2 regions of the Fructobacillus sp. ChS1-6f1-1-27 genome follow, and region 1 is predicted to be linked to the other one. Evidence: riboswitches for the same ligand, from Rfam matches in the RefSeq annotation. Region 1 holds a riboswitch; the other holds the start of a gene.
What was found. A riboswitch is a leader RNA that binds a small molecule or an ion and turns the genes downstream of it on or off. The one in region 1 is predicted to bind lysine.
Positions count from the first base shown of each region.

Region 2: linked by a shared signal. The riboswitch ahead of alr (alanine racemase) and the one ahead of AC5162_RS01185 (amino acid permease) in region 1 are both predicted to bind lysine.

Region 1 is NZ_JCAOER010000002.1:31,564-44,040, reverse strand. Features, by position in the region: gene rpoC (DNA-directed RNA polymerase subunit beta') at 1-2,984, opposite strand, end outside; gene rpoB (DNA-directed RNA polymerase subunit beta) at 3,007-6,633, opposite strand; gene AC5162_RS01190 (TetR/AcrR family transcriptional regulator) at 7,276-7,854, shown strand; gene AC5162_RS01185 (amino acid permease) at 7,898-9,331, opposite strand; lysine riboswitch at 9,419-9,586, opposite strand; gene AC5162_RS01180 (hypothetical protein) at 9,605-10,258, opposite strand; gene trpS (tryptophan--tRNA ligase) at 10,329-11,345, opposite strand; gene AC5162_RS01170 (ketopantoate reductase family protein) at 11,472-12,446, shown strand.
Region 2 is NZ_JCAOER010000001.1:123,518-135,994, forward strand. Features, by position in the region: gene mvk (mevalonate kinase) at 1-46, opposite strand, end outside; gene AC5162_RS00625 (exonuclease domain-containing protein) at 167-2,581, shown strand; lysine riboswitch at 2,689-2,830, shown strand; gene alr (alanine racemase) at 2,920-4,035, shown strand; gene lysA (diaminopimelate decarboxylase) at 4,065-5,363, shown strand; gene dapD (2,3,4,5-tetrahydropyridine-2,6-dicarboxylate N-acetyltransferase) at 5,383-6,096, shown strand; gene AC5162_RS00645 (N-acetyldiaminopimelate deacetylase) at 6,188-7,339, shown strand; gene dapA (4-hydroxy-tetrahydrodipicolinate synthase) at 7,396-8,286, shown strand; gene dapB (4-hydroxy-tetrahydrodipicolinate reductase) at 8,283-9,044, shown strand; gene AC5162_RS00660 (pyridoxal phosphate-dependent aminotransferase) at 9,120-10,298, shown strand; gene AC5162_RS00665 (hypothetical protein) at 10,394-10,912, shown strand; gene AC5162_RS00670 (pyridoxal phosphate-dependent aminotransferase) at 10,922-12,109, shown strand; gene asnS (asparagine--tRNA ligase) at 12,177-12,477, shown strand, end outside.

The DNA.
Region 1 (12,477 bases):
GTGACTTCCTTCGTCCGTTCGGCTGGGTTTTCTTCGATCGTCGTGATCTTTCCAGTCACTTCAGAAATTTCAGCACGTCCCTTAGGGATACGAGCTTCAACAATTTCTTGCACACGAGGCAAACCTTGCGTGATATCGTTTCCACCGGCAACACCACCCGTGTGGAAGTTACGCATGGTCAACTGAGTACCAGGTTCACCGATTGATTGAGCGGCAACAGTACCAACTGCTTCACCAACTTCAACTTCTTCACCAGTGGCCAAGTTCCGACCGTAGTCAAGAACAGAAACACCGTGTTCAGTAGTCGAAGTGAAGACAGAACGGATGGTAACTTCTGTGATACCAGCCTTATCAATTTTCTTGGCAGCGTCTTCGTCAATCATTTCGTTACGAGCAACGATCTTTTCACCAGTTTCTGGATCAAAGACTGACTTCATGGCGTAACGTCCCAAGATTCGGTCATACAATGGTTCAACCACTGAGTTACCATCAACAATTGCTGAAACAGCAACACCACGGTCAGAACCATTATCGTATTCACGAACAATAACATCTTGGGCCACATCAACCAAACGACGAGTCAAGTAACCTGAGTTGGCCGTCTTCAAGGCCGTATCAGACATACCCTTACGAGCACCGTGGGTTGAAATAAACATTTCCATCACAGTCAAACCGTCACGGAAGTTTGATGTAACTGGCAATTCGATAATCTTACCACCAGGTCCGGCCATCAAACCACGCATACCGGCCAACTGAACGAAGTTCGAGATGTTACCACGAGCACCAGAATCCTGCATCATGTAGATTGGGTTCTTAGTATCAAATGAATCAATCAATTCATCTTGGATAACATCCTTGGCCTTTGACCAGATATCGATAACCCGCTGGTAACGTTCGGCATCCGTAATCAAACCACGACGGAATTGCTTGGTAACAACGTCCACTTGCTTGTGGGCATCTTCCAAGATCTTTGGCTTATCAGCCAATTCCGTCACGTCGGTCATGGCAACTGTCAAACCAGATTGAGTTGAAATGTCATAACCCAAGTCCTTCATCCGGTCCAAAAGAAGGGATGTTTCAGTTACCTTGTAACGTTTGTATACTTCGGCAATGATATCTGACAAGAAGCCTTTCTTAAACGGCTTAATGATATCGTTGTCCTTCAAGTATTCGTTAATATCTTCTCCGGCATCTAAGAAGAAGTCATCTGAGATTGCCTGGAAGTTTTCGTCTGAAGGTTCATTAATGTATGGGAATTCAGTTGGCAAAATTTCGTTGAAAATCAACTTACCAACAGAAGTAACCATAATCTTTTGACGTTGTTCGGCCGTAAATGGCTTCTTTTCGTCAAATGAAGACGTTTGGATTCCTACCCGAGTATGGTAGTGAACCAACTTATTTTCATAAGCAAGGCGAGCTTCATCAACAGATGAGAAAATCATGCCTTCGCCTTCACGACCTGCTTCTTCAGTAGTCAAGTAATAGTTTCCAATTACCATATCCTGTGAAGGAGCAACGATTGGCTTTCCATCCTTAGGAGCCAAGATGTGGCCAGCGGCCAACATCAACAAACGGGCTTCCGCTTGGGCTTCATCTGACAAAGGAACGTGAATGGCCATCTGGTCCCCATCAAAATCGGCGTTATAAGCTTCACAGATCAATGGGTGTAACCGCATTGCCTTACCTGAAACCAAAACCGGTTCAAAGGCCTGGATTCCAAGACGGTGCAATGTAGGTGCTCGGTTCAACAAAACTGGGTGTTCCTTGATAACGTCTTCCAAAACGTCCATCACATCTTCATCAGCCTTGTCAATCTTGCGCTTAGCAGACTTAACATTGCCTGCCAAACCACGCTTCGTCAATTCCTTCATAATGAATGGGCGGAACAATTCGATTGCCATTGGACGTGGCAGACCCATTTGGTTCATCTTCAAGAATGGACCAACATCAATAACAGAACGACCTGAGTAATCAACACGCTTACCCAACAAGTTTTGACGGAAACGTCCTTGCTTTCCCTTCAACATGTGAGACAAAGACTTCAAAGGACGGTTACCAGGACCAGCAACAGGACGGCCACGACGACCGTTATCCATCAATGCATCGACGGCTTCTTGCAACATCCGCTTTTCGTTTTGAACAATGATACCAGGGGCATGCAAGTCAAACAAACGCTTCAAACGGTTGTTACGGTTAATCACACGACGGTACAAGTCGTTCAAATCAGAAGTGGCAAAGCGGCCACCTTCCAATTGAACCATTGGACGCAAGTCAGGTGGGATAACTGGAATAACATCCATGACCATCCATTCTGGCTTGTTGTCTGATTGCAAGAAAGCTTCAATGATATCCAAACGGCGAACCGCACGGACACGCTTTTGACCAGTTGCTTCTTGCAATTCGTGCTTCAAGGCATCGGCTTCACCAGCCAAGTCAACGTCGGCCAACAATTCCTTGATGGCTTCGGCTCCCATTCCAGCCTTAAAGTTGGCACCGAATTCCTTCTTGTAGTCACGGTATTCGCGTTCAGTCAGCAACTGCTTCTTTTCAACAGGTGCATCACCGGGATCAACTACAACGTAAGAAGCAAAGTAAATCACTTCTTCCAAAGAACGTGGTGACATGTCCAAGACCAATCCCATCCGTGATGGAATTCCCTTGAAGTACCAAATGTGGGTAGCAGGAGCTGCCAATTCAATGTGACCCATCCGTTCGCGACGGACCTTTGCTGAAGTAACTTCAACACCACAGCGGTCACAGACAATTCCCTTATAACGGATGCGCTTGTACTTTCCACAAGCACATTCGTAATCCTTGGTTGGACCAAAGATTCGTTCATCAAACAAACCATCTTTTTCAGGCTTTAAAGTTCGATAGTTAATCGTTTCTGGTTTCTTAACTTCACCATGAGACCAGTCATGGATTTGGTCAGGAGAGGCCAGACCGATTTGCATACTCTCGAATTTGTTAACATCGATTGCCATCTATTCGGTCACCTTTCTTTAATTATTCTTGTTCATCAGTAAAGGTGGCTGCTTGTGCTTGATCCTTGCCTTCAACTTCTTCAAAGGCTTCCTTCACTTCTTTATCATCGCGGTTTAACAAGTCAGGGTTTGTCCGAGCAAGCTTTTGCAAAGCATCAACTGGCAAGACAGAGTCGTCTTCATCCATTTGCTTCAATTGCACGGCTTCACCAGAGTTATCCAAGACCCGCATATCAAGACCAAGTGCTTGCAATTCCTTCACCAAAACTCGGAATGATTCCGGTACACCTGGCTTAGGGATAGCTTCTCCCTTAATAATTGATTCGTAAACCTTAACACGGCCAGCAACATCATCTGACTTGTAAGTCAAGATTTCTTGCAAAGTATAAGCGGCACCATAAGCTTCCAGTGCCCAAACTTCCATTTCTCCAAAACGCTGTCCACCGAACTGAGCTTTTCCACCCAAAGGCTGTTGCGTAACAAGAGAGTAAGGACCGATTGAACGAGCGTGAATCTTATCATCAACCATGTGGGCCAGCTTCATGTAGTGCATAACACCGACACCAACACGCTTATCAAAGGCTTCACCAGTCCGTCCGTCATAAACAACTGACTTTCCATCAGATGGCAAACCAGCTTCTGCCAAGGCATCTTCGATTTCATCATCCGAAGCACCGTCAAAGACAGGAGAGGCCACGTGGATACCCAACTTCTTAGCGGCAAAGCCAAGGTGGAGTTCCAAAACCTGACCAATGTTCATACGTGATGGCACACCCATTGGTGAAAGCAAGATATCAATTGGTGTTCCGTCTGGCATGTATGGCATGTCTTCTTCAGGAACAACAACTGAAACAGTACCCTTGTTTCCGTGACGACCGGCCATCTTATCACCGACTTGGATCTTACGCTTTTGCGCGATGTAGACCCGGACCATTTGGTTAACGCCTGGTGCTAATTCATCACCATTTTCTGGTGTGTAAATCCGAACAGATTGAACGACACCACCACCACCATGGGGAACCTTCAATGAAGTATCGCGAACTTCGCGGGCCTTTTCACCAAAGATTGCGTGAAGCAAACGTTCTTCGGCTGACAAATCAGTAACTCCCTTAGGCGTCACCTTACCAACCAGGATGTCGCCATCCTTAACTTCCGCACCGACACGGATAATTCCGTTTTCGTCCAAGTCCTTCAACTGTTCTTCACCAGTGTTAGGAATTTCGCGGGTAATTTCTTCAGGGCCAAGCTTTGTATCACGGGCCTCTGAATCGTATTCTTCGATGTGAATTGATGTATAAACATCTTCACGGACCAAACGTTCGTTCAAGACGATGGCATCTTCGAAGTTATAACCTTGCCAAGTCATAAAGGCAATCAATGGGTTTTGACCCAAGGCCAATTCACCCTTTTCCATTGAAGGACCGTCAGCTAAGACTTGGTCTTCTTCAATTTGTTCACCAGCCTTAACGATTGGCTTTTGGTTATAGTTCTTACCACCGTTTGAGCGGCGGAACTTCATTAATTCATAAGTGTCAAGTTGACCGTCTTCACGACGAACGCGGATTTCGCGGGCATCAACGTATTCAACTTCACCAGCGGCAGTTGAAATAATAGCGGCACCAGAATCGTGGGCAGCCTTATATTCAACACCAGTACCAACAATTGGTGCGTGTGGGTCAAGCAAAGGAACGGCCTGACGCTGCATGTTGGCACCCATCAAGGCCCGGTTGGAATCATCGTTTTCCAAGAACGGAATAACTGACGTTCCAACAGAAACAACTTGCTTAGGGGAAACATCGACGTAGTCAATCTTTTCGATTGGCGTTTCGATGTTTTCTTCACCAAAGCGAGCCATGGCTGTTTCGTGCACAAATGATCCATCGTCTTCCAATTCCGTGTTGGCTTGGGCAACAATGTAGTTATCTTCTTCATCGGCCGTCAAGTAGTCAATCTTTTCGGTAACCTTGTGAGTTCCCCAATCAACACGACGGTATGGTGTTTCGATAAAGCCATACTTGTTAATCCGACCATAAGTGGCCAAAGAGTTAATCAAACCAATGTTAGGACCTTCGGGTGTTTCAATTGGGTCAATTCGGCCATAGTGGGTGTAGTGAACATCTCGCACTTCAACACCGGCACGGTCACGAGTCAAACCACCAGGACCCAAGGCTGACAAACGACGCTTGTGGTTCATTTCGCCAAGTGGGTTGGTCTGGTCCATAAACTGTGAAAGTTGTGAAGAACCAAAGAATTCTTTAATTGAAGCAACAACCGGACGGATATTAATCAATTGTTGTGGTGTAACGGTTGCAGCGTCTTGGATTGACATCCGTTCGCGGACAACTCGTTCCATCCGAGTCAAACCAATCCGGAACTGGTTTTGCAACAATTCACCAACGGAACGGATTCGACGGTTACCCAAGTGATCAATATCATCAACTTGGCCAACGCCTTCTTGCAAGTTCAAGAAGTAGTTCATTCCAGCCAAGATATCAGCAGGGCGAACGTTGTGTTCGTCTTCTGGCAAATGACCATTACCAATCAAAAGCAAAGTCTTGTCTGGATTTTCAGGTGATTCAATCTTAATCTTTTGCAAAACAACTTCATCTTGCAAAACAGCATCACCAGATGGTGAGTACGAAACCGTCTTAAAGTCTGGGTTATCCAAGAACGGTGCCAACTTAGCCATGACAGCCTTATCAACTACTGTTCCCTTTTCGGCGATAATTTCACCAGAATCTGGGTCGGCCAAAGTTTCAGCCAAAGTTTGGTTTAGCAAACGAGTCTTCAAAGACAACTTCTTATTGATCTTGTAACGACCAACAGGAGCCAAGTCATAACGCTTTGGATCGAAGAAACGAGCAACCAACAAAGCCCGTGATGAATCAGCGGTCTTTGGTTCACCTGGACGCAAACGTTCGTAAATGTCCTTCAGTGATTCTTCAACACGGGAATCAGACATGTTCTTGTGAACATCCTTTTCCAAGGTCATGTTCAAAGCATCATATGAATCTGAGAAGATATCGATGATATCTGAATCAGAGCCAAAGCCAAGGGCTCGGACCAATTCCGTCATCAAAATTTTACGAGTACGGTCGATACGAACGTTGGCAATTCCCTTAGCGTCCGTTTCGTATTCCAACCAAGCACCCCGGTTAGGGATAACAGTCGTACCAAAGTGTGGACGACCGTTCTTGTCAGCTTCTTGGTTGTAATAGATACCAGGTGAGCGAACTAACTGGGAAACGATAACACGTTCCGCCCCGTTAATAATGAAAGTTCCCTGCTTGGTCATCAATGGGAAGTCACCAAAAAAGACATCTTGCGACTTGATTTCACCAGTTTCGTGGTTGGTCAAACGCAAAGTGACATGCAATGGTGCTGAGTAGTTTGCATCGTGTTCACGAGCTTCATCAATGTTGTACTTGGGTTCCATCAACTGGTAGTCGACGTATTCCAATGACAACTTATCTTGGAAATCCGAAATTGGCATGATGTCGTTAAACATCTCCTTGATCCCTTCATCTAGGAACCATTGGTAGGAAGCCAACTGCACCTCAATCAGGTCAGGAATGTCCAGCACTTCTTTGATGCTGGCATATGACCGGCGGGTACGGTATTTACCATAATTTACTAAATGTCCTGCCACACTATCACCTCATCTGTTATTCACTGTCGGCAAATAAAACATTACATTTTGATTACAATTCACCAAAAACGCCCTTTTTTGCCTCGTTAGAGCACAAAAAAAGCAAGTCTCACCAAGGAGCGACCTCAGCGGACATTGCTACTATAAGGGCGTTTGTGGACAATAGATCACAAAACGCCATATTTATTTACAGTGTTACTGCTTACTATTATACGGTTCTTAGTAAAAAAAACAAGGGCCAGTCCTAAAAAAATAGGTCCCGCCCCTGCCGAAAAATGTTTTGTGTTGACCGTTATTTTTTCAACCACAAACGAATTAATTTTAAAGAAAAATTAAGGAACTTAAGTTCGTAAGCCAGCAGGCCAAACACAACTTAGTCACATTTTTCTTATCTCTTCGTCTAACGATAAATAGAACATCAAAATTCAATTTCAACCCAATGGTAATGTCTCTCATCATCACCAGCTTATCAATGGAGAAATAAACGCACAACAGCCTCTATTCTAGCGGTTAAAAGCCCTAAACCACAAGGCTTTTTGGTTTACAAACGTTAACGGGTCCTGCCCATTAATTACTTTTTATTTGAGCGACCGGCCATGCTATAATGGTTAAGAAAGATAAAATATTCACATGGGGGAACCAATGGCCAGCGCAATCACAACTGAGCAAATTTTTGACGCATACTTAGAAGTTGCTAAAAAAGCCGATAAGTTCCAAGACATTTCTTTAGCCAAAGTCGCTAAGCAACTCGGCATTTCTCGCCAGGCCCTCTTCCAACACCACTTTCAAAACGTTCGGGAATTAACTCATTCCCTTTTCTACTATGTTGACCAAATTCCATTTGCTAAAATCAGGACTTATATTGATGGTCAGTCAGTTCATAACTTTGAAGACCTATTACATTTTTTTGCCGCCGATATCATCCCCTACCTATATCAAAAGAGGGATTACCTCTCTATCTTCTATTCCAACTTATCTGGAGCAGAATGGCAGCCCTACTTAACAAAACGTTATACAGACATACTCCTGCCTTACTTTTCTGACCGGTCAACCCAGCAGCCAAACATTTCAGCCAAAACACTATCAATGCTAACCGTCAACCAAATTTTTGCCGTTCTCGGTGTTTGGCTGGGTAAGGGCCAGCCAGAAACACCCGATGTTTTTGCCGAACGCTTTATTTATTACTTTTCACATTCACTCATTGAAATCGCCAACCACTAAAAAAGACAGCTACCAAGGTAGCTGTCTTTTATTTGTTAAAAATTTAGGCGTCTAAATCGACCTCTTCTAGCGGGATGACCTTTGACTTCTTAATGAACTTAAAGCCAAAGTACAAAATCAAGAACAACGGAACCGACAGGTAAGTAATCCCGATTTTTTCCCAGTCAAAGTCGACAAAAGCGGTTGGGTCTTGCAAGATGATAACTAGCGTAGACAGGGCCAAGGCTAGTATTGGGCCAAATGGGAACCAGCGCGCCTTGTAAGGCAGGTCATTGACATCCCGACGTTGTCGGACGTAAGCCCGGCGGAACCGTAGGTGCGAAATCGCAATACCTACCCAGGCAATAAAGCCAGACAAACCAGAAGCAGAAACCAACCAAGTATAAGCTTCGTTCCCACCCTTAATGTCAGATAAGAAGGCCATCATCCCAACAATAATTGTTACAATCAAAGCCCCCATTGGTACACCGTGCTTAGTCAACTTACCAACAAACTTAGGAGCTTGGCCCTTCTCGGCCATGGCATACAAAGTTCGTGTCGCGGCATAGGTACCGGAATTAGCCGCTGATAAAATCGAAGTCAAAATAACGGCGTTCATCAAGGATGCTGCAAAGGCAATCCCAGCATTCTTAAAGACAATCGTAAACGGTGAAACCGTCACATCATTGTTATTAGCAGCACTCAACAAGTTTGGATCCTTATAGTAAACCAAGGCTGAAATCACAAAAATTGCGCCAATATAAAAGAGCAAAATTCGCCAAAAGACTGAGTTAATTGCCTTTGGCACTGATTTTTCAGGGTCCTTCGCTTCCCCGGCGGTAACCCCAACCAACTCTGTACCTTGGAAAGAGAAACCTGCCACTACAAAGACTGCCAAAATTCCTGACCAGCCACTAACAAAACCATGGTGCCCGACTGACAAGTTCTTGCCGACATTAATATCAGAGTGGATAATTCCAAAAATCGTCGCGAAACCGATTACCAAGAAAAAGATAATCGTCACCACTTTAATCATCGACATCCAAAATTCAGTTTCACCATAAGTGCTGACGGAGAAGGTGTTAATTAAGAAAATTAATAGTAAGGTCGTACCGGAAAAAATCCAAGCCGGCACGTTCGGTAGCCAAAATTGAGCAACCAAACCAACAGCAGCCGCCTCAGCAGCTACTGTAATTGCCCAGTTAAACCAGTAGTTCCAGCCAAGGGCAAAGCCCAAAGCCGGTTCAACAAAGCGGTTCCCGTATTCTGAAAACGACCCAGAAGTCGGCATGTAGGTCGCCATCTCTCCGAGCGAGGTCATCAAAAAGTAAACCATGATTCCAATGGCGATGTAGGCGGTAATTGCCCCCATTGGGCCACCCTCTGAAACAGAGGCCCCAGAGGCTAAAAATAGCCCCGTTCCAATTGACCCCCCCAAGGCGATCATCGAAACGTGCCGGGTCTTCAATTGGTGTTGAATCTTATTTTCTTCAGCCATGTGTATGACTCCTAGTATAAATTTCAAACAATAAAAAACCTGCTTTTGTCACAAAACAAAAGCAGGTGGTATCTCGTTAGTAATTAATGATTGCAAAGCGCACCGTTAAAAACGACAGTCTAACAGGTCTTTCCTGTTAACCCAAGAAGAAAGTGCCACCTTTCTTCTTTCGGCGACCGCACCTTTCACTCAATTTCAGCGCTTTTGGCAAGCTCAGTTGAGTTAGTCATCTTGGTCGCAACCTCTTTGTTTGTTGCAATCATTTTAGCACAGTTAAATTTTACCGTCAACGGAAAAGATTCGCTGCCAGTTTTTGGCCTGTTTCAAATACATCCGCGAAAAGACCCGGTGGAACCAGTAGGCTACTAAGAAGGCACCCAAAACAGTCATGGATGATAGGTCCGTACCAACCACCTTGTTGGTCGCAATGATTAGCCAGAACAAAACAAAAAATCCAGCAATCACAATTTTGAGCCAGTGAGCAATGTGTAAACGGGTAATCAAAATGTTTTGAATTTGCATTAATAGAAGAGCCCACATCGTCAACGATAAATCTGGCATGGTCTGGGTAATTGATGGTCCCTGGTCCCAGGTCAAAAAGACGACCAAAGACCATAGCAAGGAGAACAAAAAGAGAATAGTCATGACGGATAGGATCCACCATAAGGCAATCTTATAATCCAGTGACCGGATAAACACTCCCCAAATAACTACAAAAATCCAGACAACCCAGAGACTGCCGAAAAAGTAGGCTGGGCCCGCCAAAAAAGTAAAGTGCTGAGCAATTTCTTGACCGATAATCGCAATAATCGTGTCGAGCAATTCCAAGAAGGAACTATGCAGCCGCAACATAACAGATAAAATAATGAAGGCCAAAAAAGCTAATTTAACTCGAAATGGTCTTTTGATAAGCGGTGAAACTAACAAAAAAACTTCCTTCCCACCCTAGGGGCGTAAACTGCAACAAAATTTTAATCGATAGCTAGCGGTCAAAGTCTTAACCGAAGTAGTTAATCCCCATTGCAGCCCGAACTTCTTGCATCGTCTGCTCTGCTAACTGGTTGGCCTTATCTGACCCTTGTTTTAACATGGCCATTACCTGGTCCATATCCTTGGCATACTCTAGCCGCCGTTCACGGATTGGGGCCAATTCAGCTTCCATCACTTCTAACAAGTGCTTTTTCAACTTCATATCCCCGAGGCCACCAGCTTGGTAGTGGTCCTTTAATTCTTGGACACGAGCCTGGTCAGGATCAAAGATATCCAAGTAAGTGAAGACGACGTTGCCTTCAACATGGCCGAGGTCTTCAACCTTCACATGGGTAGGGTCAGTATACATCGACTTAACCTTTTTGGCTAATGTGTCCGCATCATCTGACAAATAAATCCCATTATTTAATGACTTTGACATCTTCGCATTGCCATCAATTCCAGGTAACCGGCCCTGCCCCTTGGGTGGGAAGACCCCTTCTGGTTCGACGAAAACGTCTGTGCCATACGCATTATTGAAAGACCGGACCAATTCTCGGGTCTGTTCAATCATTGGCTTTTGGTCATCACCAGCTGGAACCTTGTTAGCTTTAAACAAGACAATATCAGCTGCTTGAGAAACTGGGTAGGTCAAGAACCCAGCGGGAACACTTTCGCCAAAACCCTTTTGCCGGATTTCAGTTTTGACCGTTGGATTGCGTTCCAACCGGCCCAATGAAACCAAGTTCATAAAGTACATCGTCAATTCTGCTAATGCTGGAATCTGCGATTGGACAAAGATTGTTGACTTGCTAGGGTCAATGCCCACTGCCAAATAATCCAAGGCCACTTCCCGGAGTGACTTTTGAATTTTTTCAGGATCGCGGGCGTTATCCGTAAAGGCTTGAGTGTCCGCAATCATAATATAGGGGTCATATTGCCCCGAGTTTTGCATCGCTACCCGGTTTTTCAAAGAACCAATGTAGTGACCAATATGTAATTTCCCAGTCGGGCGGTCGCCCGTTAAATAAATTTCTTTTGCCATTTGCTCAATTCTTTCGTTTTCTTGACCCTTTTATTATAACGAATCTTTGGCTTGCTTGCATTACGGATATATTATTGGTATATTATGAGAAAACAATGAGTTTTATATAATATTAGGAGGATGTCTATGAAATACACAGTTGTTGGTGCCGGTGCGATGGGGTTGCGGTACGGGTTGTTGTTGCAAGAAGAAGCCGGCCTAGACGTTGACTTTGTCGAGCCAACCCAGGCCTCCTTAGATAAGATTCATCAACAAGGGGACAAAGTTTTTCGGTCTGTTGACCACCAAGACCGAACCGAAGTTCCAGTCAAAGCCTTTTCGCCAGAAGAATACGAAGGTGATCCTGACGTTTGGATCTTTTTTATGAAGCAAATGCAACTCGCCGATACTTTGAAACGTCTAGCACCAAAATTCAAGGACCACCAAACCGCTTTAGCAGCCATGAACGGAATGGGCCACATCGAAAAAATCCAAGAATACTTTGCTGACGACCACATTATTGGCGGTACTGCAATGATTGCCACTATTTTGAACGATTACGGTGATGTTGACTTTATCGGTGCCACCGGGTCTGTTTACGCTAACTTGACTGAAAAGCCTTCAGAAGTAATGGACCGTGTTCAAGAAGACTTCCAAGCAGCCGGTTTGAATCCCGAGTATTCAAATAACTTTTTAGGGACTTTGTTGACAAAGGTAACCTTTAACTCAGTTACCAACTCAATTGCCACGATGTTCCAAGCCCGGATGGGTCATTTAATTCAATACGACCATTTTATTGATGGTTTAGCCAAACCATTAGTTTATGAAGCGTACGCTGCTGCTCGAGCGGCCGGAATTGAACCAATCGAAAGCGAACAAGAGATGTTAGAGCAATTAGACTACGCCTCCCGGGTTTCTAACCCCCTTCACTTTCCTTCTATGTACCAGGACTTTGTTAAGGGCCGTCCAACGGAGGTTGATTACATCAACGGTTACTTTGCCGACTTGGCTGAAAAAAACGGCCTGGAAGCGCCAAACCACAAGCTGATCGTCCACCTAGTTCATTTGGCAGAAGCAATGCGGGAATTCAACCCACCTAAGAACCAACTGCTTGAACACTAACATTGTTTATTTAATTAAATAAAACCAACAA
Region 2 (12,477 bases), on a different contig from region 1:
TGGCTTTAGCATGTGATTGGCCAAAACCGACGTGATGATTTTCCATATAAATGACTCCAATAACTGCTAATATTGTACCGCACTGGAGTAAGTAGTGTAAAATAATAAGGTGAGCTCATGATTAAAATTTTAATTACTGAGCAAATTTTCTTTGAAAGGAGTCCTGATGAAAAAATCAGCCGCCTTTGTAATCGTTGATTTGGAAACGACCAACCCCTCTGTGGAGAAGGGCGGCCGGATTATCCAAATCGGGATGACCTTCGTTAAAAATAAAAAAATTGTGAACCACTTTGATTCCTTTGTGAACCCCGCTCAGGTAATCGATAAGAAAATTCAGCAGTTAACCCACATCACCGCTAAAGATGTCAAAGATGCCCCTTTCTTTGAAGAAATTGCACCACTTTTGCAGTCGATGTTAAAGGGGCAAGTCTTTGTCGCTCACAACGTCAACTTTGACTTGCCATACTTAAACGCCGAGTTTGAACGGGTGGGGATGACACCGATGGATTTGACTGCGATTGACACTGTTCAATTGGCCCAAATCTTGTACCCAACGGCACCGGGTTACCGTCTGTCTGACTTAACCAACTACTTGGATTTGCCGTTAGTCCAAGCTCACCGTGCTAACGCCGACGCCGAGGCTACCGCCCACCTGCTCTTAGCACTCTGGCAAAAGGCTCAAGACCTACCAAAAGAAACTAAGAAGGACTTACTTTCCATTGACTGGAACTTGCTTCGACAAAGTCAAGACTTCTTGAAGATGGCGATTAAGGACCGGGCCTTTCATTTGGATGGTCGGTTAAAAAACCAGGGGCCTGGACAAAAAGACCACCGCTTTGAAATCATTGACCGAACCGATTCAGAGCAAAAGACTGGTCACCAGGCTGTCTATCCGGAGAGCTTTGCCGATAAAAAGGAAGCCTTTCAAAGGGCCTTAACGCTTTCTTTTGATGAGGGGCAGACAATGGATGCGGTTAACCAGTTTTTGGCTAAACGGCGCCGGATTGTCTTGGACCTCAAGACGCCGGCCAGGGTTCATAAAACAACGGCCTACTTGCTGCCGATGTTTTATCAAAAGCCGGGCCAGCAAAAAATTATTTTGGCTAATGATTACCAAGTCTTGTTGCACCAAGAACAAGTACTGCAAGACTTGAAAAATAAGTTGGCCCTACCAACCGTTAAAGTTGGTAAAGTTTTGTCACCTAAGGATTACTTGGATGAAGACCGGTTTAAAGACCTACTGAAAAAAGTCCAAAAAGAGGGTGGCCATTTCTGGCAGGCTCGGATGATTGTTTGGTACGGCGAAAGCCAGGAAAAGATTTTGGCCGAATTACCAAAGGGCGTTTACTACCAGGCCGAATTAGCCGGTCTTGGTAGTGACCAAGCTGGCTCATACTTTCAGCAAGCAGAGGAGGCGGCCAAAGAGGCGGAAATCGTCTTAACGACGGCCAAGGACTTTTTCTTGCAAGCTGAGCCGGCCAGCTGGATTAACCAAAGTCAAAAGCCGGTCTTAGCTTTAGAAAATCCGATTGGCTTAGATGAAGTGGTTGAAGACACCTTTGGCGTGTGCTTAAGCCCTGGCTATTACCAAGACCAGGTAGCTAAAATTGCCGACCAGGCAACGACTTTGCCAGCTAAGGACCAGGGGCGTTTGAAGGTTGCTTTGCATAACTGGGCGTTAGCCTGCAACCGACTGGAAGAAAATTCAGTCGACCTATCTTTGATTAAAGTCGCCAAGGCTTTGTTAAACCGGTTAATTGATGTGTTAACCTTGGCTGACCAAGCTGGCCTCCAGTTCCGCTTACGGGAAGTGGACTTGCAAACTAGCTTGGACCAGTTAACTTGGTTGTCTGCTCACCAGGAGTACCTGGGCAAAATTGATTGGAAAATTGCCACTGAGCCGGCTGTCCAAGACTTGGTCTTTACGGTTAAAGCCGACTTGCTGTATCAGAAGTACTTCTTAAAGCAGGTTGATAAGGTTTTGCTGGTTTCTTCTTATTTGCCAGTTGGTTTGGCTAAGTTCTTGCAGCAAACACCAAAAGCCTTGACCTATGAACAAAAGGTCATTCAAACCGACCAGCCATACCCGGTCAAAGTTTTACGAACTAGCAAGAAAACAGAAGATGATCTGTTGCGGGATACGTTGTCTGCCGGGGCCAAACAAGTTGTGTTGGTAGCTGAGGACTTTGCTAGCGTTAGACATTGGTATTACAAGCTATCAGACCTGTACGGGGATGACTACCAGGTTTATGCTGAGGATATCTCGGCGTCATTGAAAAAAGCCGTCTGGCAAAGCCAGCAGGCTGGCCAATCAATTTTGGTGGTCACACCGGCCTACCTGTCGTTGGTCTACCAGCAAAAGTTGCCGGTCCCAACGGTGGCAATGGTTGCAGCTGGCCAGCGGGTCACGGCACGATCAGTCTTTGCAATCCTAGTGATTGCCTTGCAAAAGCATTCCAATGGGTTCTTACTATCATCCTTTAGCCAGGGTGACCTTAAGGCCTGGGGAGAGCAAGTTGAACTGATAAATGAGAACGGCGGTCAGGTAAAGACGAACGTTTTAAAAGACTACCTAAAATAATTAATTAAAAGACAGTCGATGATGACTGTCTTTTATTTTTATCTAGAAAATTATTTGTTAATTTAGTTGACATTCATTTTTTTCTAATGTATATTAATGACAAGTTAATATTAAATAGAGGTCGCAACCGACAAGAGTAGCAGAGATGTGAAAGGGGACGTTGCCGAAGCTGGTGGTTTTCCACCTTGCTGGGCTAATAGTTAAGAGCTATTAGACTGTCGCTGTTATCAGCGGGGTGCTATTTTATCTGTTTTTTGGCAAAGATTGAAACAAAATCCAAACAGCAGGGCAAAGCCCCCAGCTGTTTGGATTTTTTTATTGTTTTCAGGAGGTTTTCAATGGTTGTCGCAACGCATCGTCCTAGTCGGATTTTAATTTCAAAGCACGCTGTGCAAAAAAACCTCCAAGTGATGCGTGATGCCAGTCAGGCCGGTTTCATCTTCTTAACAGTCAAGGCCAATGCTTACGGCTTTGGCTTACTTGAAATGAGCCGGGCCGCTGTTGATGGCGGAGCTGATGGTTTAGCGGTCGCAGTTTTGGATGAAGGAATCGCTTTACGAGAAGCTGGCTTTTGCCAACCAATCTTGATTTTGGGCCTTACACCGGTTTACCAAGCCCAACTCTTGGCCGACTTTAACCTGATTGGCACGGTTGCTAACCAAGAGTGGTTGGCTGAAGCAAACCAGAATTTACGGATGGGCGGCCCAAAACTTCAGGTTAACTTAGGAGTTGATACCGGAATGGGCCGGATTGGTTTCCGTAGCCGTGAAGCCTTGGCTCAAGCCATTGATGCCTTGCAAAATGACTACGACAAGATTACCTACCAAAGTATTATGACCCACTTTGCCACGGCAGATGACGAAGACACGACTTACTTCGATGGCCAAGTTGCTAAGTGGCACGAGCTGACTGACGGTTTGCCAATGCCCCCAATGGTTCATGTGGCGAATTCAGCAGCGGCCCTTTACCGGGCCGACCAAGTCCCAACCGAGATTATTCGGGCTGGAACTTCGGTGTATGGCATCGAGCCTTCCGAAGGAACTCTGCGAGAAGATAACTACCTTGACCCGGTCTTGTCCTTGGAATCAGCGGTAGTGATGATTAAGCAACTACCAAAGGGTGCTTCCGTTTCTTACGGGGCGACTTACCAAACGACAAAAGACCAGTGGGTGGCAACGGTGCCAATTGGCTATGGCGATGGAATTGCCCGTCAAAGTACTGGTTATGAAGTTATTATTAAAGGTAAGAAGGCCCCCATTATTGGTAAACTCGCCATGGACCAGCTGATGGTAGCCGTTGAAGAACCCGTTGAGGTTGGCACAACCGTCACCTTTATTGGCAAGAATGGCCAAGAGGAAAATACACTAATCGATTATGCCAACTATTGTGGCATCGACCCCTGGGAGATGACGATTAACTTCCAAGAACGGTTGAACCGGGAACTCGTCGATTAATTTGTAAAAGTAGGAGAAAACTGATGGCAATTGAAATCCCTGTAAATGACCAAGACCAGCTGATGATTGGCGGTGTGCCCGCCAGCGTCTTAGCCAATCACTACCAAACACCCTTATACGTTTACGATGTTTCGGTGATGCGCGCCCAAATGCAGGCCTTCAAGCAGGCCTTTAAAAACCAAGGTCAAGAAGGGGCGGTGGCTTATGCTTCCAAAGCCTTTGCCTGCCAGGCAATGTACCAAGTGGTCAAAGAAGAGGGCTTGCACTTAGACTTGGTTTCACCGGGTGAAATTTATACGGCAGCCTTGGCTGACTTTCCGATGAACCATGTTTCTTACAACGGCAATAACAAGTCTCGGGCGGACTTAGCCTTTGCCTTGGACCACCAAGTTGGCACGATTATTGTGGATAACTTCTATGAATTAGAACTCTTACAAGACTTGCTTCAAGGCCGAAACGTCCAACAAGATATTATCTTACGGGTAGTTCCAGGTGTTTCAGCCCACACCCATGATTACATCCAAACTGGCCAAGTTGATTCCAAGTTTGGCTTTGATTTGGAATCTGGCCAGGCTAAGCAGGCTTATGAAATTGCCTCGGCTGATCCAAACTTGCACTTGCTCGGCTTATCATCCCACATCGGTTCTCAAATTTTTGAACAAGATGGCTTTGAACTAGCTGGTAAGAAGTTAGTTGACCTCTGCCAAAGTTGGGGGTATGAACCGGCGGTTTTGGACTTGGGTGGTGGCTTTGGAATTCCTTATACGGATGAAGATGACCAGGTTAAGCGCCCAGAAGACTTGGTCGAAGCCTTGCTAGCCAGTGTGCAACAAGAAACTGACAAGGCCAAAATGGCGATGCCAAATATCTGGATTGAACCTGGTCGGTCAATTTCAGCCCCAGCCGGTTATAGTTTGTACAAAGTTGGTTCTCGCAAAGATATTCCTGGTGTCCGGTCTTACTTGGCCGTTGACGGTGGCATGGGCGATAATATCCGGCCGGCCCTGTACCAGGCCGACTACCAAGCAGTTTTGGCTGACAACGTCCATGGCGAAACAGAACAGCATGTTCGGATTGTTGGTAAGTACTGTGAATCGGGGGATGTTTTGATTCAAGACCAAGCCTTGCCAGCTACCAAGCCAGGGGATGTTTTGGCCGTTTTGAATACCGGAGCTTACGGCTATTCAATGGCCTCCCGCTATAACCGCAACCCGGTTCCAGCCGTAGTCTTTGCCGAAAACGGCTTGTCACAATTAGTCGTTGAAGGCGAAACCTTAGCGGACTTAACTAGCCACGACCGGGCCTACCAATTAGCTGGTCAATGGTAATTTGAAAGGAAAAAGAACAATGACAGAAGAAATGAACACGGAAGCAATTATTAACTACTTGGCCACTTCAAAGAAGAAGACCCCGGTGAAGGTCAGTTTGGCTGGCAACTTGGCAGGGATTACCTGGCCTAATACGGTTCATGCCTTTATTGAAACCAAGACCGGCACGGTCTTCGGGGACCTGGCTGATATTCAACCAATTTTGGACCAGCACCAAGCAGATATCACCGATTCCTATGTTGAAATCATCGCCCGCAATTCAGGGGTTCCTTTACTAGATACTCGCAACTTGGAAGCTCGAATTGAGCCGGGGGCTTTGATTCGTGACCGTGTTCAAATCGACCCCAAGGCCGTTGTGATGATGGGGGCTGTAATTAATATCGGTTCTGTGATTGGGGAAGGTTCGATGATTGATATGGGGGCAGTCCTCGGTGGGCGGGCCCAAGTTGGTAAGAACTGCCACATCGGAGCTGGCGCAGTTTTGGCGGGTGTGATTGAACCAGCCTCTGCCGAACCTGTTCGTGTTGGTGATGGTGCCTTAGTTGGCGCTAACGCCGTGGTGATTGAAGGAGTCCAGGTCGGTGAAGGAGCCGTTGTGGCGGCCGGTGCGATTGTTACCCAGGATGTGCCGGCAAATACAGTGGTGGCCGGTGTCCCTGCCCGGGTCATCAAAGAAATCGATGACCAAACGGCCCAAAAGACGGCCTTGGTTGCGGCTTTGCGCGACTTGTAAAAGATTTTTGAAAATTAATTTGGCATAAGTGGTCAAAAAATTGGCCTAAATGACAGGAATGTCAGTTGTAAAACAGATAAAGGAGAAAGAGATGGCAGGACAGACGCTGGACTTAATTCAGGTTCGTAGGGACCTTCATAAAATACCAGAATTGGCATTGAAAGAGTTTCAGACCAAGGACTACTTGCAAAAAGTCATTGACGGCCTGGACTGCCCCTTTCTCGAAACTAAAGAAGTCAAAGAACTGCCAACGGCGATTTTAGTCCGCTTGGCTGGGACGAAGGGTGATAAAACGATTGGTTACCGGGCTGACATTGACGCGTTACCAATCGAAGAAGAAACGAACTTGCCCTTTGCCTCAACTCATCCGGGGACAATGCACGCCTGTGGCCATGATATCCACATGACGGTTGCCCTTGGCATCTTGGAACACTTTGCTAACAACCAACCAGTCGAAAACTTGGTTTTCTTATTCCAGCCGGCTGAAGAGTCAGAGGCGGGTGGTAAGCAGCTTTATGAACTGGGCGTTTTCCAAGGCGACTACCAAATTGATGAAATTTATGCCTTGCATGACCAGCCAAACTTACCGGCGGGGCGACTCGCAACGATGCAAGGAACCTTATTTGCCGGCACGACCGAAATTCATTTGACGGTTAAGGGCCAGGGTGGGCACGCCGCTTACCCTCACCAGGCCAAGGATGCGATTGTAGCGGCTGCGGCCTTTGTTAGCCAAGTTCAAACAGTTGTTTCCCGGTCGGTTGACCCGGTTTCTGGTGGGGTGGTCACGATTGGCGACTTTCATGCTGGAACTGCTGGTAACGTAATTGCCGGAGAAGCCAAGTTAGACGGAACAATCCGGGCCTTTACCCAGGAAAACCTAGAAATGATGCAAGGGCGAGTCCAGGCAATTTCCGATGGGATTGCCCTCACATACGGGATTGAAATGGACCTCGACTTAGTCCAAGAGGGCTATTACCCCGTCGAAAATAATCCTGAAACAACGAAGGCGGTGATTGGCTTTATGAGTCAAAATCCTTCGATTGACTTTAGCATTGCCGAACCAGCCATGACCGGTGAAGACTTTGGCTACTTGATTAACCAAATTCCGGGTACGATGTTTTGGTTAGGGGTTGGTGATCCAACCCACAGTCTTCATGACAGCCGGTTAAGTCCGGACGAGTCAGCAATTCAGCCTGGCATTCAGGCCTTAGTTGCTTACCTTGAAAACCGGATGGCCGGTTAAGTCGTTTAACAAATTCCAAATGGACCCGTATGTAAATCAGAAAGGATGGCACGCTGATGAATACCTTATCTTCAGTAAACTTAATTACCGCTTTAATTACCCCTTTTACAACTGACAACCAGATTGATTACCCAGCTTTAGACGCCTTGACTGACAAGTTGATTGGCGAAGGTAGCCAAGGTTTTGTGATTGGTGGGACAACCGGTGAATCACCAACTTTGACCGATGGAGAACGGCAAGACTTATATGAGCACTTTGCCCACTATGTCAATCATCGCACGCCAGTGGTTGCTAATGTTGGAACCAATAACACTGCTGAGTCGGTTGAACTAGCAAAAATGGCTAGCCAAATTGACGGGGTGACTGGCGTGTTGGCCGTCACTCCTTACTATAATAAGCCGGACCAAGCGGGGATGGTTGCCCACTTTGAGGCGATTGCTGACGCCAGTGCTGTTCCTGTGATGCTGTACAACATTCCGGGCCGGTCAACCGTCTTTTTGACGAATGAGTCGGTTTTGCATTTGGCCGAACACCCAAACATCAACGCTGTTAAGCAGGTTACAAGTATCGATGACTTGGCCGAACTAGTCGACCGGGCCCCTGATGACTTCTTAGTCTTTACTGGTGAAGACAGTCAGACCTTAGCTGCTAAGGCGGTTGGTTGTGCTGGTACGATTTCGGTTGCTTCTCACTTATATGGCCATGAAATGCAGGCTTTGTTTACGGCCCTAGAAAATGGGGATGTTAAAAAAGCCGGTGAGTACCAACGGTACTTGACACCGCGGATGAACGCGTTGTTCTCCCACCCTTCACCAAGCCCTGTTAAGGCCATTTTGGCAGAAGAAGGCTTGATTGAAAACCAGGTTCGTTTGCCACTGTTGCCATTAACGGCTGAACAAACCCGTGACTTACACGTTCAATTAGGACACCAAGGAGTAGTAGCATGAAGACAATTTTTCTAGCGGGAGCCAACGGGAAGATGGGCCAGTCAATTGCCCAAATGGTGGCTGACCAGGCTGATATGGAACTAGTCGGGCAGTTAACAACGACCAGGGCTTTGCAAAGCGCAGAAAAAAGCCAATCGGCGGTACCAACTTTTACGGCTTTGACTGACATTGATGTGACGGCTGATGTCTGGGTTGATGTGACCAAGCCGGCCGTCGCCTTTGAAAACGGTCAGTATGCCTTGACCCATGGCTTTGACTTGGTGATGGGAACCTCGGGGTTGTCGGCTGACCAGCAAGCAGCCTTGGCCAAAGAAGCTGCCACTCACAACCAGGCTGGTTTAATCGTGCCAAACTTTTCGATTACGGCGGTCTTGTTGATGCAGTTTGCTAAGCAGGCGGCAGTGTATTTGCCAGCCGGTGAAATTATTGAAGCCCACCATGAAGATAAGGTCGATGCACCGTCTGGAACGGCCATCCAAACGGCTCAAATGATGAAAGCAGCGCGGACGGAAATGCCAAATATTCCGGTTTCAGACGCTAGTGCCCGGGGGAACCAAGAAAATGAAATTCCAATCCATGCTGTCCGCTTGCCTGGCATTTTAGCAGAAGAAACGGTCTTGTTCGGCTCAGCTGGTGAAACGTTGACAATCAAGCAGTCCACCTCTAACCGAGCCGCCTTTATGACCGGTGTTGCCCAAGCAATTCGTGGGTTAGAAAAGGTAACAGGATTACAGACTGGCTTAGAAAACGTCTTATAATATTAGAATAAGAGGAACTAAGAACAAAAGAGGATTGAACGAAATGTAGTGTTGCTATCGAAACGGGGGATTTTAATGGTAGAAGTGAAAGCAAGTTTGCAAGGACGACACAGTAAGTTGTTGGACCAAGTACCGCCAGCAGCTATTCGGGCCGTCGATACGGAGTTGTCAAAGATTGATGGTATCATCAAGTTAACCCTTGGGGAACCAGACTTTAAAGTTCCTGATGTTGTCAAAGAAGCGGTGAAAGAAGCTGTTGATAACGACCAGTCCCACTACGCACCATCGCAGGGGACGTTGGCCTTGCGGCAAGCGATTAGCTCCTACCTAAAAGACCGGTACCAGGCCCCTGTTTATGACCCAGAAGGGGAAATTACCGTGACGGTTGGTGCAGCAGAAGCGCTGTATATTAGCCTTGCTGCCTTGTTTAATCCAGGTGATACGGTCTTGATTCCAACACCGGCTTTCTCCTTTTATAAGGCGGCGGCAATTCGTTTAGGGTTGAACGTGGTTGAAGTCAACACGGCCCCAGCATTTTTGTTCTCCGGGCAAATGCTACAAGAAACCTTAGTGGCTCACCCAGAAGCTAAAGGCTTGATTATTAATTATCCGGGTAACCCAACCGGGGTGAACTATACGGATGATGATTTAAAGAACCTAGCTAAGGTAATCGACCAAACGGACTTAGTTGTTTTATCAGATGAAATTTATGCTGAACTGAGCTATGACCACCCACACCTGTCATTGGCTTCCTTAGTGCCAAGTCAAACCATCTTAATTACCGGTTTATCAAAGTCTCACGCGATGACTGGTTACCGGGTGGGCTTTGTGGCTGGGCCAAGAGAGATGATGACGGCGATTGGCAAGGCCCACGGTGGGACCGTTTCATGTGCACCAACGCCAATTATGGCCGGGGCCTTGGCTGCGATTACTAAGGCGCCAGAAGCGCCAGTTCAAATGGGCAAGGTTTATCAAGAACGGCGGGATATTCTCATGGCTGGTTTGAAAAAGGCTGGCTTTACCTTTACCAAGCCTAACGGGGCCTTTTACCTCTTTGCTAAGATTCCAGCTCAGCTTGACCAAGATGACCAGGCCTTTGTCTTAGACTTGGCCCGCAAGGCCAAGGTCGGCGTGATTCCTGGTTCAGTCTTTGGGCCAGGCGGGGAAGGGTATTTGCGCTTTTCTTACGCGACGGATACGCCAGATATTGAAGAAGCCGTTTTTCGGATTAATTCTTACGTTGCTAAATATTAATTTAAAAAAGAGCCGAGCGGTGATTTTCTCCACTAGCTATGCTCTTTTTTTGCTATAATACAAAATAGTTATGACAAATTGGAGATAGCACCTTGATGAGATCAAATCGAACGAATCGGTCAAAGGCCTTCAGCCGTAAGCGGTTTTCGTGGGGAAAGTTCTGGTTCATTTTAATAACAATCATGGTTATTGCAGCAGCCGGTTTGGCTGGATATGTTTACATGTCTTTGCGTCCAATGGCCCAGGCTGAAGCAAGTGTCCAAAAAACAGTGAACCAAAAAACGGATATGACCAACCTCCATGATTTAACGGTTGATTACCGGGATGGGACTACTTATGCGGTCTTGGGTTCTGAAAATGGTAGTCAAAAGGTTGCCATTATCAGAAATAATAAGGTAACGACCTTTGACTATGGCAATGGTTTGTCCAATTCACAACTTTCATCATTGTTGAAGAAAAAGTACAACCCAAAGAAGGTTTACTCGGCCAACTTATCTGAATACGAAAAAGCTTTGGTTTGGGAAGTTAGTTACGAAGACCAAAACGGTAAACTCAACTACTTAACCTTAGACTACAAGTCAGGGGAAGTTTACCGGTCAATTATTGGAATTTAGGAGTGTTGCATGCTTGATACAAGTGAGTTTTCAAAGCGTAGCCAGGCGCTACAACCATCTGCAACGTTAGCGGTTTCCAAAAAAGCAAAGGAAATGGCCGCTGCTGGCATGGATGTGATTAACCTTGGCGTTGGTGAACCTGATTTTCAAACCCCTGCTCCAATTAATCAGGGCGCTATTAAGGCAATTGAAGCCAATAAGACTTCCTTTTACACGCCGGTTGGTGGGATTTTGCCGCTCCGACAGGCAATTGCTGACCATTCTTTCAAGTTGACTGGTCAAAAGTTGTCAGCTGACCAGGTAACAGTGACGACTGGTGCTAAGTTGTCTTTGTACGCCTTGATGCAGGTGCTAATTAACCCTGGTGACCAAGTGGTGACTTCAGCCCCATTCTGGGTATCTTATGCTGAACAAGTCCGCTTAGCTGGTGGGACTTTTACCGCCGTTGATACGAAGTCAGCGGATATGAAGTTGACCCCAGCCGACTTGGATGAGGTTTCAGGTCAAGTCAAGTTGTTAATCATTAACAATCCAACGAACCCAACTGGCCAGCTCTACCAAAAAGCAGAAGTTCAGGCCTTGTTAGACTGGGCCAATGACCATGGTGCCTTTGTTATTTTTGATGAAATTTATGGCCAATTGGTTTATAACGGGGCCACCTTTACCTCTGCCTTGTCTTTGCAAGACATCAAGGATTCGCGCCTGATTATCGTTAATGGGGTTTCCAAGTCTTATTCAATGACTGGTTGGCGGATTGGTTGGACAATTGCCGATCAAAAGATTATTGCCGCCATGAATAAGTTGCTTGGTCACATGACTTCTAACCCATCAGCTGTTGGCCAGCAAGCGGCTTTGACTGCTTTAACCACTGACCAGGACATTATCGAACAGATGCGTCAGACCTTTGAAGCGCGGTTGAATGCTACTTATAATGGTTTGCAGGCCATTGACGGCTTGTCCGTCTTGGCTAAACCTGAAGGGGCCTTTTACCTTTTCTTCAAGGTTGACCAATCTGTCTTGGACAAGTTAGGTCTTTCTTCTAGTGTTGAATTTGCCAGTGCCTTATTAGAAGAAAAACAGGTGGCCATCCCAGCGGGAGAAGGTTTTGGGATGCCAGGGTTCTTGCGGATTTCATACGCTAAGGACCAGGAACAAATTAATCAGGCCTTGGCCCGGATTAAGGACTTCGTTAGTTAAAAGTTGACAGATAATTTAGATTTAAAATTAAGATAGGAGAGGTCACTTTTAGTGACCACAAAAATCGATGACAGAAACAAGTATTCCAACTATTCAAATCGTGGATGCGCCAAAGTACGTTGGCCAAACCGTTAAAATTGGGGCCTGGCTCCGCCAAAAGCGCGGCTCAGGAAAGATGGCCTTTTTGCAGTTGCGCGACGGAACAGCCTTTTTCCAAGGGGTCGTGGCCAAGGCTGACGTAGCTGAAGATGTTTTTGAAACAGCCAAGGATTTGAAGCAAGAAACGTCTTTGTACGTAACGGGTGAAATCCGGGCAGATGACCGGTCATCATTTGGTTATGAAATGAGTGTTTCCGGGATTGAAGTAA